DNA from 2 places in the Clostridium sp. HCP1S3_C6 genome. Region 2 is predicted to be linked to the other one. Evidence: a T-box and tRNA genes for the amino acid it is inferred to sense, from the RefSeq annotation. Region 2 holds a T-box; the other holds one or more tRNA genes.
The links. A T-box is a leader RNA that pairs with one kind of tRNA and senses whether it is charged. The one in region 2 lies ahead of leuS (leucine--tRNA ligase), so its partner is inferred to be a tRNA-Leu.

Region 1 (8,006 bases), on a different contig from region 2:
ATAAAATGAAAACTTAATATGCTTTACTGCATCTAACCTAAATCCATCAATTCCTGTAAAATCTAAATACCACTTCCCCCAATTATTTAACTCTTCAATTACTTCTGCATCATCCATATCCACATCAGCACCAAGAAGATAATCATAATTACCAAGTTCCTTATCTACATCCTTATCCCATTCTTTATCTATAAATCTAAATATTCCATTTTCATGATTAAGTTCATCATAATCAACACCATGAAAATTAGTCCAATTCCATTTAAAGTTAGAATACTTACCATTTCTTGCCCAAAAATCGAACTTTGTCCAAACTTGTACTTTTCTCTTTTTTCCAATAGTTTCATTTCTATTATAAGGATCATCTTTTACAGCATAAGTTTTTTCAAGCTCGTCAGCTCCTGTTCTATGACCTAAAACAGTGTCAGCATAAACCTTAATATTATTTTTGTGAAGTTCATTTATAGCCTCTAAATATTCATCCTTTGACCCATATTTTGTTTCAAGAGATCCTTTTTGATAAAATTCTCCTAAATCATACAAATCATAAACAGAATAGCCAACATCTGTAACACCACTAGCTCCCTTATATGCTGGTGGAAGCCAAACCTCAGTAATTCCCAGTTCTTTCAAATGAGCTGCATCTTTTTTTACATTTCTCCACAATGTTTTATCACTTGGCAGATACCATTCAAAGTACTGCATCATAACTTTATTGTCCATAATATCACCTACATATAGCCTTTTTTAATATTATTAATCTAATCAGGAAATTGTCTTAAAATTTCTTTAAATTCGTCAAAGTGTTCTATAAATATATCTACCATTTTAGGATCAAATTGTTTACCTCTTTGAGATACTATTTCATCATAAACTATTTCAATAGGCCACTTTTCTTTATATGGTCTTTTTGATACCATTGCATCAAATACATCTACAAGAGCCATTGCTCTACTATATATATGTATTTCTTCTCCCTTCTTTCCAAGATATCCAGTACCATCCCATCTTTCATGGTGTTCAAGAGCTATAATACTTGCCATTTCCATTATTTCCCCTGGCGAATCTTTTAAAAGTTCATAACCATAAATAACATGTTCTTTTATTATGTTAAATTCCTCATCAGTAAGAGGTCCTCTTTTTTCTATTATTTCAGATGGAATCATAAGTTTGCCAATATCATGCATCATTGATGCAATTGATAAATTTTCGCAGGTTTCATCATCCCAGTTAGTAGCTTTTGCAATACATTTCATATACTTTGCAACTCTTTTAATGTGAGAGCCAGTATGTCTTGATTTTGATTCGCTTATTTCAGCAAAATTTCTAACAAGTTCTTCTTGAGTAGTTTGCATTTTTTTATTTGTAACAAATAATTTTTGAAGCATATTAGAAGCCCTTTTAGATAGTACTATAGTAACAACTACAAAAGATGAAAATACTACAAGCCTTGGAATAAGTGCATAAATTGTAACTTCATAAGGTGTATTAATAGTTCCAGCTATTTTTTCAGGTATACAATTAGTATAAATTCCTATATAATGTGATGCTATTATTGATAAATAAGACAAAATAATTGTATATATAGTTACCTTTTTGTCAAAGTATAATTCTACAACAAATAGTGGTAATAATAATGCAAATAATGCTTCTACATTAAAAACACAATAAAGTACTGAAACAACAATAACAAGTCCTGTCATGTTTAAATAAGCTACCCAAATTTTATGTATTTTCAATACTTCTGTTAAAATAATAGGACCACCTAACAATATTATTGTAATACTTAACACTATATTCATAGTATTTTGAGGTATAGAAGCACTAAAACATCCTAATTTATTACATATCCAAGTTACTATAATTGTAATTAATGATAAATCTAAACATAATGCTGTACATTTATCTGCTTCCATTCTATTGTTATTATAAAACTGTTCTTCTAATATCATATGTTAATAAGGCAAATAGCCTTTCCCCCCATTGTTTATTATTTTTTTTCAACATTATATATTATAACATTGTTTATCATTTTAAAAAAGGTGAAAATTTCACTTTTATTATATACAACATATACAATTTTAAAGACTATAATTATAATAAAAAATAGCGTGGCTTATGATTAAAAAATTAATCAATTTGCACACGCCTTTAATTATTTATTCTTGTTAATTATTTTAGTTTCATATTTTCCAGTTTCTATATCTATAAATCTTACAAATAATGAAACTTTATTATCTTCATTTAAGTTTGTCCATAATGCTTCAGTAAATTTTTCAATATCATTAGGAATAGATATTAACTTTGGTTCACCTTCAAAACTTGGTAATGGATTTCCATTAGTTTTATATGTATGAATAAAATGACCTTGTCCATTTATTGGACTATCATATGTAAAAGTATATCTATTACAACACTCTGGATTTCCATTTGCACTTTTTAATATTGACATTGCATAATCAAATTTCCCATCTTTAACATTTAATATTCCAGAAATACGTGGAGTATAATTTGGACCATCTGGCTCAAATTCTCTAGTTCTTAGAGATTGTTCAAATGTTTTTCCTTCCTTCATCAAGTCATATACTGTATCAGTTTGATCTCCATTTGTTACTATTGTAGAATTTCCTAATACTCTAACTGGTGCATATATAATTAAACTTGGATCTGTTAACTTTGAAGGATCAAAAGCCTCAGTTCTTATTCCTTCATTTTCCTCTACAAATACACGATTTCTACTATTCTCACTTCTACCCATAATAAAATAAGCTGTTACTGCCTTTTTACCATCTTGAGATTTACCAATTATTATTCCTCTTCCAGGATAACAATTTTCTCTTAATTCTTTTTCAATAGATATAGATTCCATCTAATCTCTCCTTACATAATAATTTAACTATCAAAAATATTATAAACTAAATATTAAAAAATAAAAAGACTCCATAATTAAAAATAATCATGAAGTCATTTTAATGCTGGTGCTGGTTGTGGGACTTGAACCCACACGTAGTCACCCACGCAAGATTTTGAGTCTTGTGCGTCTGCCAATTCCGCCAAACCAGCTTAATAAACTAGCACGAATGTTATTATAACACAGTAAAATTTATTTATCAATATTTATTTATCAATATTTTTTTAACCAACATAAAAGAGTATTAAATTATGATTATATTTTTTATATAAAAAACAAACGATACAAGTATTACTGCAAGACGTCCTCTATACTTCCATTTTGATTCTATATATTTATTATAAATATTCATATACCCAGAAGAATCTTTGTGTTCATATATATATGGATAAAGCTTATCATAAAGTTCATCTGATTTAAAAATTTCTTTATTATTATATTCACTTATAAATTTCTTAAGTTCATGGTAACTTATAATTGGAGCATTAGAATTATTTTCTGATTCAATTTTAACCCTATCTTCCATCATTACAATAACATCATAAATTATATCTTCTTTAAAAGCATTTCTTAAGATTTTTCTATAATTTTTTACTCTTTCTATAGGTGATTCTACTTTTATATAATTTTTTCCATTCTTTTGGTACCACTCATTATCATTTAATATTTTTATTTTTCCTTTTAAATTAGATCTTACTACATTAAAAACACCTTTATCTGTAATAACTATACAATCTAACTGTTGTTTTTCATTTTCATTTTTAAGAATGGGATTATATAATTTATTTATATTTTTAAGCTTTTTTAAATTATTGTTTATTTTATACTGATTTTGAAGCAATAATAAATTTGTACCTTTGGTAATTTTATAACTTTTTATAAGAGGAAACAATAAGAACATTCCAAAAAATATAAAATAAATATCTCTTGAAATTTCATTAAACCCTATTTTAAGAAATAATACACAAATACAATAAACATAATAAGATATAATAATCTCATACAACAAATAAATAATCTGCTTTAAAGTTCTCATACTTTCACCTTACTTGTAATGTTATATAAGTTATTATCACCAATTTTATCAATTTTATTCATATTTATCTATAAGGGACTTTAATATTTTTACAGCCCTTACAGGATATTTTCCTACAGATGTTTCACCTGCTAATAAAAAACCATCAGCCCTTGTTTTTATGATATTATATATAGCTTCAATTTCTGGAAGTTTTGGACTAGAATCTCTTATTATGCTATCAAGCAAATGAGTAGCAAAAATAATTTTTGTATTGTAGTTTTTTAATTTTTTTAAAATGTATTCTTCATAAAAGGGCACCTCATACATAGATGTTTCAGGTAAAAGGTCTCCCCTTCCTATAATAATTCCATCGCATATAGAAGCAATTTCCCTTATATTTTTAATGCCTTTTTTAGATTCGATTTTAGCATAAATTTTAGGATTAAAATCTTTAAAATCTTTAATGTATTCTTTTAAATTTTTTATATCTATAGGAGATTCTACAAAAGATTGACTTATTATATCTACTTTGTTTTCATAGCCCCAAAGAATATCCTTTTTATCTTTTTCAGATAATAAAACATCATCCCTATTTATATTTTTTATATTACATCCTTTATCTGCTCTAATAATTCCTCCTTTTTTTGTTATGCAAAATACTTTGTTTTTTTCTATTTTTTTAACTGCAAAAACCATTGTATTGTCCTTCATTGTTATAAATTTACTTTCTATTTCTGCTATTAACTTTTCTTTTATTGTTATTGGAACAAGAGCATCTTTATTATTTCCAAATTCATTACTATAAGCTTCTTCACTACAAAATACTACTTTTTGACCCTTAAAAACTTTAAAAGTTTTTGACAATTTTTTTGACACTCTTATTTTACTTCCACACAAATCTTGCATAATATGTATATTCTTATTTATACTTCTAGCTGCACTTACTACAAACCTAAAATCTTCATTTCTATTATGAGAAAAATTAAGCCTTAAAATATCTGCTCCAGAATTAATTATATCTCTTAATATATTTTTACTAATTGATGCTGGTCCAATACTTGCAATTATAAGCATTTACTTTCTCCCCAAACTTAATGTCTTTTTATTTTTATGATTTCTTTTTTGTTTTATTACTTTATGCATATTGATTTTTTTTTAAAATAAAAATATACTACAACAATTAATTAAGGAGATTTCTTTGAAAAAGTTATTTTTTTTATTTATAATATTCTTTTCAATAACCCTTTTAGGCTGCAAAGCAAACAATCCTAAATATATTCATTTTGAAAAAAAGCCCAAATTAAATTACTATACATGTGAAATAGGTAAACTACTTTTAAGTAAAAACGATTACTCTTTAGAACTTTATAATACTAATCTTTGCACCTCTACTACATTAAATAATGATGACAAAAAAATATTAATTAATTTTATAAATAGTGCAAAGAATGAAAATTATATATCAGAAGAGGAATTAGAAAAGATTTCAGATGAAATTCCTTACGAACTTAAGGTAAAATTTGAATCTGGTGAAATATTTATAATAAAGATTTTTAGTCCTTCTTTAGTTTCTATTAATCCATGGGATGGTATATTTTCAGAAGATTATATAAAAACAGATACTCTTCCTACAAAGTACAACCCCTACAACTTTTGTACATTTATAGAAAATAGGCAGAAAAATAATTATAAGGATTAATTTAAATAGGCCACAAATTTAGCTGTGAAATTAAGAATTAATAATTATTAATCCTTAATTCTTAATTTCTCTAGCAATTTAAATACTCTCTCTTTAAGTATCGGATGAAGCTTAAAGGGAGCAATTTCATTTAATGGTTTAAGTACAAATTCTCTTTCCTCCATTCTTGGATGAGGAAGTGTAACAAATTCATCAGAAGATACTAAATCATCAAAAAATATTATATCAAGATCAATTATTCTTGGTCCCCATTTAACTTTTCTTTCTCTTTTCATGTCCTTTTCTATAGATAAAAGTACCTTCATAAGCTCTCTTTCATCAAATATGGTATTTATTTTTAAGGCACCATTTAAAAACTCTTCCTGATCTAAATAGCCCCATGGCTCTGTTTTTATAAAAGTTGATTTTTTTTCTACTGTAATTTCATTGTAACTTTCAAGTCTTTTTATTGCTTCATTTAAATTAGCTTCTTTATTACCTATGTTACTTCCAATAGAAAGATAAACTTCATGACTGCTTCTTTGTATATTTACTGCGGCATACTTAACAGATCTTCCTATAGGTGCAAAAGGTTTTTTTAATGTAACACTACACTTTTTTACTGATGGGTAAGTTATAAGTATATATTTGCATACTTTATCTGCAGCGGTTTCTATAAGGTCATAGCTTTTTTCTTTAAGAAGTTTTTCCACTTCTAAAGAAAGAGCTCCATAATTAATAGTTTTATTTAAATCATCGTAAGCCGCAGCTTCTTTTATGTCTGTTTCAAGTTCAAGATCTACTACAAATTTTTGTCCTAAAACCTTTTCTTCTTTAAACACTCCGTGATTTGCAAAAATCTCTAAATCTTTAACAATTATCTTATCCATAATTACCTTCCTACTTGCAATATTTTATCTGTCATAACAGCTGCTCTTTTATTTTCTAGAACATCATGCACCCTTATAAATTCACAGCCTTTCATTATTCCCATTACTGTTGTTGCAATAGTTCCTTCTAATCTATTATTTACATCAGTATCAAGAGCTAATCCTATCATTGATTTTCTAGAAGTTCCAAGAAGCACCGGAAGCTCTAAAGTTTTTATTTTTTCTAGATTATTCATAACTGTTAAATTTTCTTCGTAAGTTTTAGCAAAGCCTATTCCTGGATCTAATATTATATTTTCTCTTTTAACTCCAGCTTCCATAGCTATATGTATGCTATCTATTAAATCCATTAAAACATCATTCATTAAATTATTGTATTTAGGATTTTCCCTATTATGTGTTAATATACATGGAACATTAAATTCTGCTGTTACTTTTGCTATTTCAGGTTCCTTTTTAAATCCCCATACATCATTTACCATATCTGCTCCTGCTTCTAAAGCTTTTCTTGCTGTCCCAGCCTTATATGTATCTATTGATACCGGAATATCAAATTTTTCTTTTACAGCTTTTATAATAGGAACTACTCTTTTTATTTCTTCTTCTTCAGATACTTTTTCAAAATTAGGTCTTGTTGATTCACCACCAATATCTATAATATCTGCTCCATCTTTTATCATTTTATCTACTCTTTCTAGGGCTGTATCTAAATTATTAAATTTGCCTCCATCTGAAAATGAGTCTGGAGTAAAATTAAGTATTCCCATTATATATGTTCTTTCACCTAATACAAATTCCCTATTTCCAATTTTCAAATTAATCATCTTCCTTTTATGTTATATTTTAATTTTAAAATTCTTTTTATTTTCGTCCCAATAGCACATATTTACTGAATCACAATCAAAACAATTTCTTGATTCCTTGTCGCTTGATAATATAATTTCAGAAAGCTTAATTATATCATTTAAATCATCATCTAAAATATCCTCTTCATTATGAAAAAATTCATAATCATTTGATTTTTTTCTATGATTTAAAATTGCATTTACTATTTGATTTTTTTCTTTTGTAGTGAAGGTAGTTTCATTTAAAATTTCTTTAGCTATTTTTACACCTGCTACATTATGAGGTATATCATGTTTATATTCGTCTACTCTGCCTAAATCATGCAAAAGAGCAGCTGCATATATTACTTCTTTAGAAAATTTAAAATTATTTTCAAGAACCTTAATATATGATATTCTTGCAACATCTAGAGAATGATCTATTCCATGTTTGCAAAAGACTCTATTCTTTTCAAGCCTTTTTAATTCTGATACATATTCTATGAATTTTTTGCTTTTTAGTATTTCATTAACTCTATCCAAAGTCATTACCTATCCTTAATTAATGATAGTACTTCTTTTCTTAAATTATAATCCTCTTTAAACTGACCCCTATATGTAGTAGTCATAGTTTTAGTACCTGGTTTTTTCACACCTCTCATAGTCATACACATATGTTCTGCTT
Region 2 (8,006 bases):
AATGATATACATGATATTGGGGAGTATTCATTTTTTGGAGTTGAAGATTTTTTACTTAGTTGTAGCTATAATGAAATTGTTTGGGTATATATACCTGAAAATTGGATGGCTATGAGTAAAAGTATTGCTAGTTCTCTTGAGTCATCTGGATATATTAAATATTATAAAAAATTAGATGAAAAACTTGTAAGTAATGTTCTTTCTAAATTTAAAGAAGTTCTTAATGAATAAAAAAAAGTGGGATATCCCACTTTTTTTATTTAACAACTATATTAACAAGTCTTCCTTTTATAACAATTACTTTAACTATATTTTTGCCTTCAGTGTTAGATTTTATTGTAGCATCATTTAATGCTGCTTCTTTTATTTCATCTTCATTAAGACCAGATGAAACATTTATTCTATTTTTAATTTTACCATTTATTTGAATTGCTATTTCAACTTCATCTTTAACTAAAGCTTTTGCATCAAATTTAGGTAAAGATTCATTAAATACTGAAGTTGTCATTCCCATGATGCTCCATTCTTCTTCACCAAAGTGTGGTGCAAATGGTGCTAGTAATCTTATGAAATCTAATGTAACGTCTTTTAAGAAATCTCCATTTATAGAATTTAATTTTATATATTTTGTTATAGCATTTACAAATTCCATTAATCTTGCTATAGCAGTATTAAATTGCATTTTATTTCCATCTTCAGTTACACCTTTAATTGCTGTATGTCTCCAGAAATTTAATTCCTTTTCTTCTGAACCTATAGATGTTTTAGATGCTTTTGTTTCTAAACAATCTTTAATTGTATCAATCATTCTTTCGATTTTTTCAACAAATCTTGCAATGGATTTTACACCATCGTCACTCCAAGCTCCACCTTCAGTATAAGCAAATCCAAACATTAAGTACATTCTAAAGACATCTGAACCATATTTTTCAATTATATCATCAGGTGCAATAGTGTTTCCTTTTGATTTACTCATTTTTAATCCATCAGGTCCTAAAATTAATCCTTGGTGAGTTAAAGAAGTAAATGGTTCATCAAATTTTAAATATCCCATATCTCTTAAGGCTTTTGTTATAAATCTAGCATAAAGAAGATGCATACATGCATGTTCTGGACCACCAACATATTTATCTACCGGAAGCATTTTATTTATTATTTCAGGATCAAAGGCTTTTTCTTTATTTTTATTATCTGGGTATCTTAAATAGTACCAAGATGAACAAACGAAAGTATCTAATGTATCACATTCTCTTATTGCTGGACCTCCGCAACATGGGCAAGTAGTATGTTTAAACTCTTCAGATTTTGCAAGTGGTGATTTTCCATCTGGAGTAAATTCAACATCATAAGGAAGTTCTACTGGTAAATCTTTTTCAGGAACTGCAACAGTACCACATTTTTCACAATAAACTATTGGAATTGGAGCACCCCAGTATCTTTGCCTAGATACAAGCCAGTCTCTTAATCTATAATTAACTTTCTTAGAACCTTCACCTTTAGAAGCTAATTTCTCAACTATTTTTTCTTTGGCTTCAGCTGTAGTTAATCCATTAAACTCACCTGAATTTATAAGAATACCATGTTCACAGTAAGGAAGTTCTACCTCTTCACCCTTTTTATTTGTAATAACACGTTCTATTGGTAAATTAAATTTAGTTGCAAAAGCGAAATCTCTTTCGTCATGTGCAGGAACAGCCATAACAGCACCTGTACCATATGTAGCAAGTACATAGTCAGATATCCATATAGGGATTTCTTTACCGTTTATAGGATTTATTGCATAGGAACCAGTAAATACACCAGTTTTTTCTTTAGAAATTGATTGTCTGTCAATTTCAGATTGTTTAGCAGCTTGTTCCTTATACTTTTCAACTGCATCTTTGTTTTCTGGTAAAGTTAATTCATCTACTAATTTATTTTCAGGTGCAAGTACTACGTAAGTTACTCCATTTAAAGTATCAACTCTTGTTGTAAAAACATTAAAAGTTTTAGAAGAGTCTTTTATTTTAAATGTAACTTCAGCACCAGTAGATCTTCCTATCCAGTGTTTTTGCATTGCTACTGTTTTTTCTGGCCAATCTAAATCATCTAATTTATCTAAAAGTTCATCTGCATAATCAGTTATTTTAAAGAACCATTGTGTTAAATCCTTTTTTGTAACTTCAGTTCCGCATCTTTCGCAACAGCCTTCAACAACTTGTTCATTTGCAAGTACTGTATTACATGATGGACACCAGTTTACTGGGGCTTTTTTTCTATAAGCTAATCCTTTTTTATATAATTGTAAGAATAACCATTGAGTCCATTTATAATAGTCAGGATCGCATGTAATAACTTCATTTTCCCAATTAAACATTGCTCCCATAGATTTTAGTTGCTTTTCCATTGTTGCAATGTTTTTGTAAGTTGAATCTTTAGGATGAATACCAGTTTTTATAGCATAGTTTTCTGCTGGAAGTCCAAAGGCATCAAATCCCATAGGTTGGAATACATTATACCCTTGCATTCTTTTTAGTCTTGCCCAAGAATCAACTGGTGCATAGTTAAACCAATGACCAGCATGTAGCTGAGCTCCAGATGGATAAGAGAACATTTCAAGTGTATACAACTTTTTATCAAGATTGTTTGTGTCAAATTTGTATAAGTCATTTTCTTCCCAAATTTTTTGCCATTTCTTATCAGTTTTAGTACTATATTTTCCCATTAAGTTTCCTCCTTAATAAATTATTAGAAAATAAAAAAACTCTCATCTCAAATAAAGAGACGAAAGTTAAAATTTCCGTGGTACCACTCTTAATTAGAATATAGATATTATATTCTCACTCAAAATTATAACGTATTAGACGTATTTGTAATTAATAAAATAATTACAAATAAGCTCATAGACAAGTTCTCAAAGATAATAACATCATTTTACACCACCCAATGATTCTCTAAAGATATTAAACTAAGATACTACTTCTAATCAATGCTTTTAAATATTATATTTTAAATTACCAACATTAATTATATAGTCTAAAATGTGTAAAGTCAATGAGAAACCTTTCTCTATATGTATTAATATGAAAAAATTGAGAAAAATAAAAAAAGTACTTTACAACAGATAATTATTATTATATAATAATAGATGTAATAAGGAAAACTTATTAAAGTCAACAGTAATTAAAAGTAAAAAAGTAATTCTTATTGTTTGGCAATAAAGATTGCTTAGACATAAGACGAAAATAATCTAGAAAAAATAAATAAATTTGGAGGAATGTTATTATGAAAAAATTTGTATGTTCAGTATGTGGTTATGTATATGAAGGAGAAAAGGCACCAGAAAAATGTCCAGTATGTGGTGTTGGAGCTGATAAATTTACAGAACAAGTAGGAGAATTATCATGGGCTGCAGAACATGTAGTAGGTGTTGCTAAAGGTGTATCAGAAGATATATTAAATGATTTAAGAGCAAACTTTGAGGGAGAATGTACTGAAGTTGGAATGTATCTTGCAATGGCTAGAGTTGCACATAGAGAAGGATATCCTGAAGTTGGTATGTACTATGAAAAGGCAGCTTTTGAAGAAGCAGAACATGCTGCAAAATTTGCAGAACTTTTAGGAGAAGTTGTAACTGATTCAACTAAGAAAAACTTAGAATTAAGAGTTGCAGCAGAAAATGGAGCAACTGCTGGTAAATTTGATTTAGCTAAAAGAGCAAAAGCAGCTAATTTAGATGCTATTCATGATACAGTTCATGAAATGGCTAAAGATGAAGCAAGACATGGTAAAGCTTTTGAAGGATTATTAAATAGATATTTTGGATAAATTGAAAAGATTAGAAATGACTGCACACAAATGTTGTTGCAGTTATTTTTTTTATCTTAAATATATTTTATAAATAAAAATTAATAGGTGAACTAGTGTTAATTTTATATGAAAAGTATCGATATTTATAATATGGCATAAATTAACTTGAAAAATATGAGGAGGAGTAAATATGGGACAAATTAAAAAGACCAAAAAAGTAGAACGAAAGTATAGTAATAAAGAAAATCAAATAGCAAAGGTAAATCAAACATGTATTATTAGTTTGACATTTATTGAATTGGTATTAATATCGGGACTTCTTGCACAAACATTTGCATATGAAACGTCTTTTGGGAAACTGGGTATTATTCCAGTAATAGTTTTGTTTGTTGGAGTAATTTTGAATTGGTGTTGCTATTTGAAGAATAAAAAAAGTTTTAAATTAAAGTATTATATGGTTGCAACTTTTTTTATTGGATGGGTATATTTAATGGTATTAGGCACAAATGTTTTAGTAAGTTTTTATATATATCCTTTAGTTGTTGGAACAATTTTGTATCACGATAGGAAATTCGAAAAAATACTTTTTTGTTCTGTAATTATAACTACAATAATTAGAGCAATAGTATGGGCAATAAGTGGTCAATTATTAGGTGGAGATAGTGTCTCTTTTATTAGTATTGTTATACATTTGGAAATGGTAATTGTAATACATATTATTTCAAAGCTTTCAGAAGAATTCTCAGTTGATATGATTGGAGCTGTGCAAGATGAAAGAAAATCACAAGCTGTTATGTTACATGAAGTTTTAGATATTTCTAAAAATGTACAAGAGACAGTTTCAGATACAAATGAACTTATTGAAAATTTAAAAAATGATTCTAGTATGGTACATCATTCTATTGAAGATATTTCTGGAAGGACACAAAATAATGTAGAAAGTGTTCAGGAACAAAGTGAAATGACTCAACAAATTAATACTGATATTGAAGATACTGCAGCAAATGCTAAGGTTATGGTAGAAGCAGCAGCTAAGTCTTCTAAATTATTAGAAAAAAATGTGACAGTAATGACATCTATTAAAAATGATGCAGAAGATATTAATAAGACCAATAATCGTGTGGCAGAATCTATGGAAGAATTACAGAAAAAGGCTAAAGAAGTACAGCAGATTACAGACGTTATTTTTTCTATTTCTAGTCAAACTAATTTGCTTGCATTAAATGCATCTATTGAAAGTGCAAGGGCAGGAGAAACAGGAAGAGGGTTTGCTGTTGTAGCAGATCAAATTAGAAATTTAGCAGAAGAAACAAGAGTATCTACAGAGAAAATTGCTAATATACTTGATGAATTGAATGACAATGCTCAATCAGCAACTGAGATTGTACAATGTTCTATTAATGCAATGGAAGCTCAAAGTGTAAAAGTAGCAGATGCTTCTGATGGATTTAATGAAGTACAAAAACATATTATAACATTGACACAAAGTATAGATAATATAAATGATAAAATTGATAATCTAGTTAATTCTAACAATACAATTATAGATAATATTAATCTTTTATCAGACAGTAGTGCATCTGTATCAGAAAGTGCAAAAGAAGTAGCAGAAAGAAGTTTGCATAATCAAAATGAAGCAGAGCATGCAAAAGAATTACTTGGAAAAATGCAAACTATGGTACAACAATTAGAAAAATATCAAAACAGCTTGAAAGAACTATAAAATTAGAAAATATTTAATTATTTTTATGCGGACAGCAGATAAATTTGTTTTTAGACAAATCTATTTGCTGTCTTTAATATTTTATTTGAATTTTACTCTCTTAAATATTAGGAAGTAAATACATTCTATGTTATAATTTAAGATAGAAATTTAAGGAGTGTTTTATAAAATTTATAGGAGATAGCTATGGCAATAACTTTAATAATATTATTAGTTATAATTATTTCAAATATTATTTTCTCATTTTCATTAATATTTATGGAAAGAAAAGAGCCTACTACAACATGGGCATGGTTGCTTATTATGATTTTGCTTCCAGGTTTGGGATTCATTATATATATTCTTTTAGGTCAAAATTTAAGCAGAGAAAGATTATTTAAAGGAAAAAAAGAAGTAGATAGAGCTAAAAGACTAGAACTTTCAAAGCATTGGAAAGAAAGTTCTAATGGTCATCATGCAAGTAAGAAATTTTTAGATCTTAGAAAGATGAATTATAATCATTGTGGTGCAAAATATACATTAGGTAATAAAGTGGATATTTATTACAATGGTGTGGATAAGTTTAATCAGCTTTTAAAGGATTTGAGAAATGCAAAAAAATACATACATATAGAATACTATATATTTAGAAGGGATGGAAAAAAAGGAATTGGCACAAAAATTCTTAAAATCCTTCATGAAAAAGTCAAGGAAGGCGTAGAGGTAAGACTTTTAGTAGACAGTATGGGATCATATAAAATAACAAAAAAATCTCTCAAGGAATTTATTAATGATGGTGGGAAATTTGAAATATTTTTTCCGGGTATACTTCCACATATTAATACTCGTATAAATTATAGAAATCATAGAAAAATGGTTATTATTGATGGAATATATGGGTATACAGGTGGTTTCAATGTTGGAAAAGAATATATAAATGAAGATCCTAAAATAGGATTTTGGAGAGATACCCATATAAGAATTCAAGGTGATGCAGTAAATGATCTAAATGATAGATTCCTTCTTGATTGGTGTTATGCATCTGGTGAAGAAATAGACGACTTTAGCAAATATTATAGAACTGATTCATTTAAAGGTGGAGATGTAGGTGTACAAATAGTAACAAGTGGTCCTGACCATAATGAACAATATATAAAAAATGCATATATTAAGCTTATTAATGATGCAAAGAAAAATGTATACATTGAAACACCTTATTTTGTTCCAGATGAATCTATGCTTGAAGCAATAAGAATATCTGCTCTTTCTGGAGTAGATGTAAGAATAATAATACCAGGGAAACCAGATCATATGTTTATGAAGTGGGCGGCAAGTTCATATATTGGTGATCTTTTAGATGTTGGAGTAAAGGTATATTCATACAATAATGGATTTATACATGCAAAAACAATAGTTTGTGATAGTGAAGTTGCTACAATTGGAACAGCAAACCTTGATATTAGAAGCTTTAGTTTGAATTTTGAAGTTAATGCATTTATATTTGATGATAGAGTAGCTAAAAATGTTGAAAATCAGGTGTTTAAAGATATTGAGTATTCAAAATTAATAACCCTAGAGGAATACCAAAATAGACCAAGAAATCTTAGAATAAAGGAGTCAATTATTAGGTTAATTTCTCCGATTTTGTAAGATTTATTCATATGCTAAAAATTGTTATTTATAAAAGGAAACTTTACAGGAGGTAATTAATGAAAAAATTATTCGTTGACCTAAAGGAAAATAGCTATAATATTTTTATTGAAAAAGGGCTAATTGATAGAATTGGTGAGAAAATAAAAAAAATTTATAATGGGTCAAAGGTGTTTATTATTACAGATAAAAATGTAGATAAACATTATGGAGAGAGAGTAGTAAAATCTCTTGAAAAGGAAGGGTATGAATCAAGAAAGCTTGTTCTTGAACCAGGTGAAGAAACTAAGAATTTCAATACACTTCCTACAATATATAATGCATTGCTTGATTATAAACTTACAAGAAAAGAACTTATAATAACATTAGGTGGTGGAGTTGTTGGAGATATAGGAGGTTTTGCAGCAGCTTCTTTTTTAAGAGGTGTTCCTTTTGTACAAGTACCAACATCTTTGCTTGCCCAGGTAGATAGTTCTATTGGTGGTAAGGTTGCTGTTGATTTAGAAAGAGGAAAAAATCTTGTTGGAAATTTTTATCAGCCTAAAGCAGTAATTATAGATCCAAATGTTTTAAGTACACTAACAGAAAAATTTTTTAAAGATGGTATGGGTGAAGTTATAAAATATGGGTGTATAAAGGATGAAGCTTTATTTTGTAAATTGCAAAATTTAAAAGGTAGAAATGATGTTATGAATCATATTGAAGAAATTATTTATACATGCTGTGATATAAAAAGGCAAGTTGTAGAAGATGATGAAAAAGATTTAGGAGAAAGGATGCTTTTAAATTTTGGTCATACACTAGGTCATGCAATAGAAGTGTATTATAATTATACAGGTTTTAGCCATGGAGAGGCTGTGTCAAT

Region 1: it encodes a tRNA-Leu, which carries the amino acid that the T-box ahead of leuS (leucine--tRNA ligase) is inferred to sense. The anticodon was not compared.

Annotation. Positions count from the first base shown of each region.
Region 1 is NZ_JBQHRN010000012.1:15,366-23,371, forward strand. Features, by position in the region: gene ACTNAO_RS06165 (alpha-amylase) at 1-723, opposite strand, end outside; gene ACTNAO_RS06170 (HD-GYP domain-containing protein) at 762-1,952, opposite strand; gene ACTNAO_RS06175 (IMP cyclohydrolase) at 2,156-2,869, opposite strand; tRNA gene ACTNAO_RS06180 (tRNA-Leu) at 2,977-3,063, opposite strand; gene ACTNAO_RS06185 (nuclease-related domain-containing protein) at 3,156-3,947, opposite strand; gene ACTNAO_RS06190 (pyruvate kinase) at 4,002-5,003, opposite strand; gene ACTNAO_RS06195 (DUF4883 family protein) at 5,128-5,628, shown strand; gene folK (2-amino-4-hydroxy-6-hydroxymethyldihydropteridine diphosphokinase) at 5,676-6,497, opposite strand; gene folP (dihydropteroate synthase) at 6,500-7,312, opposite strand; gene ACTNAO_RS06210 (HD domain-containing protein) at 7,334-7,864, opposite strand; gene folE (GTP cyclohydrolase I FolE) at 7,870-8,006, opposite strand, start outside.
Region 2 is NZ_JBQHRN010000003.1:7,398-15,403, reverse strand. Features, by position in the region: gene ACTNAO_RS01775 (hypothetical protein) at 1-231, shown strand, start outside; gene leuS (leucine--tRNA ligase) at 257-2,704, opposite strand; T-box leader at 2,757-2,978, opposite strand; gene ACTNAO_RS01765 (NADH peroxidase) at 3,265-3,807, shown strand; gene ACTNAO_RS01760 (methyl-accepting chemotaxis protein) at 3,980-5,512, shown strand; gene cls (cardiolipin synthase) at 5,699-7,141, shown strand; gene aroB (3-dehydroquinate synthase) at 7,201-8,006, shown strand, end outside.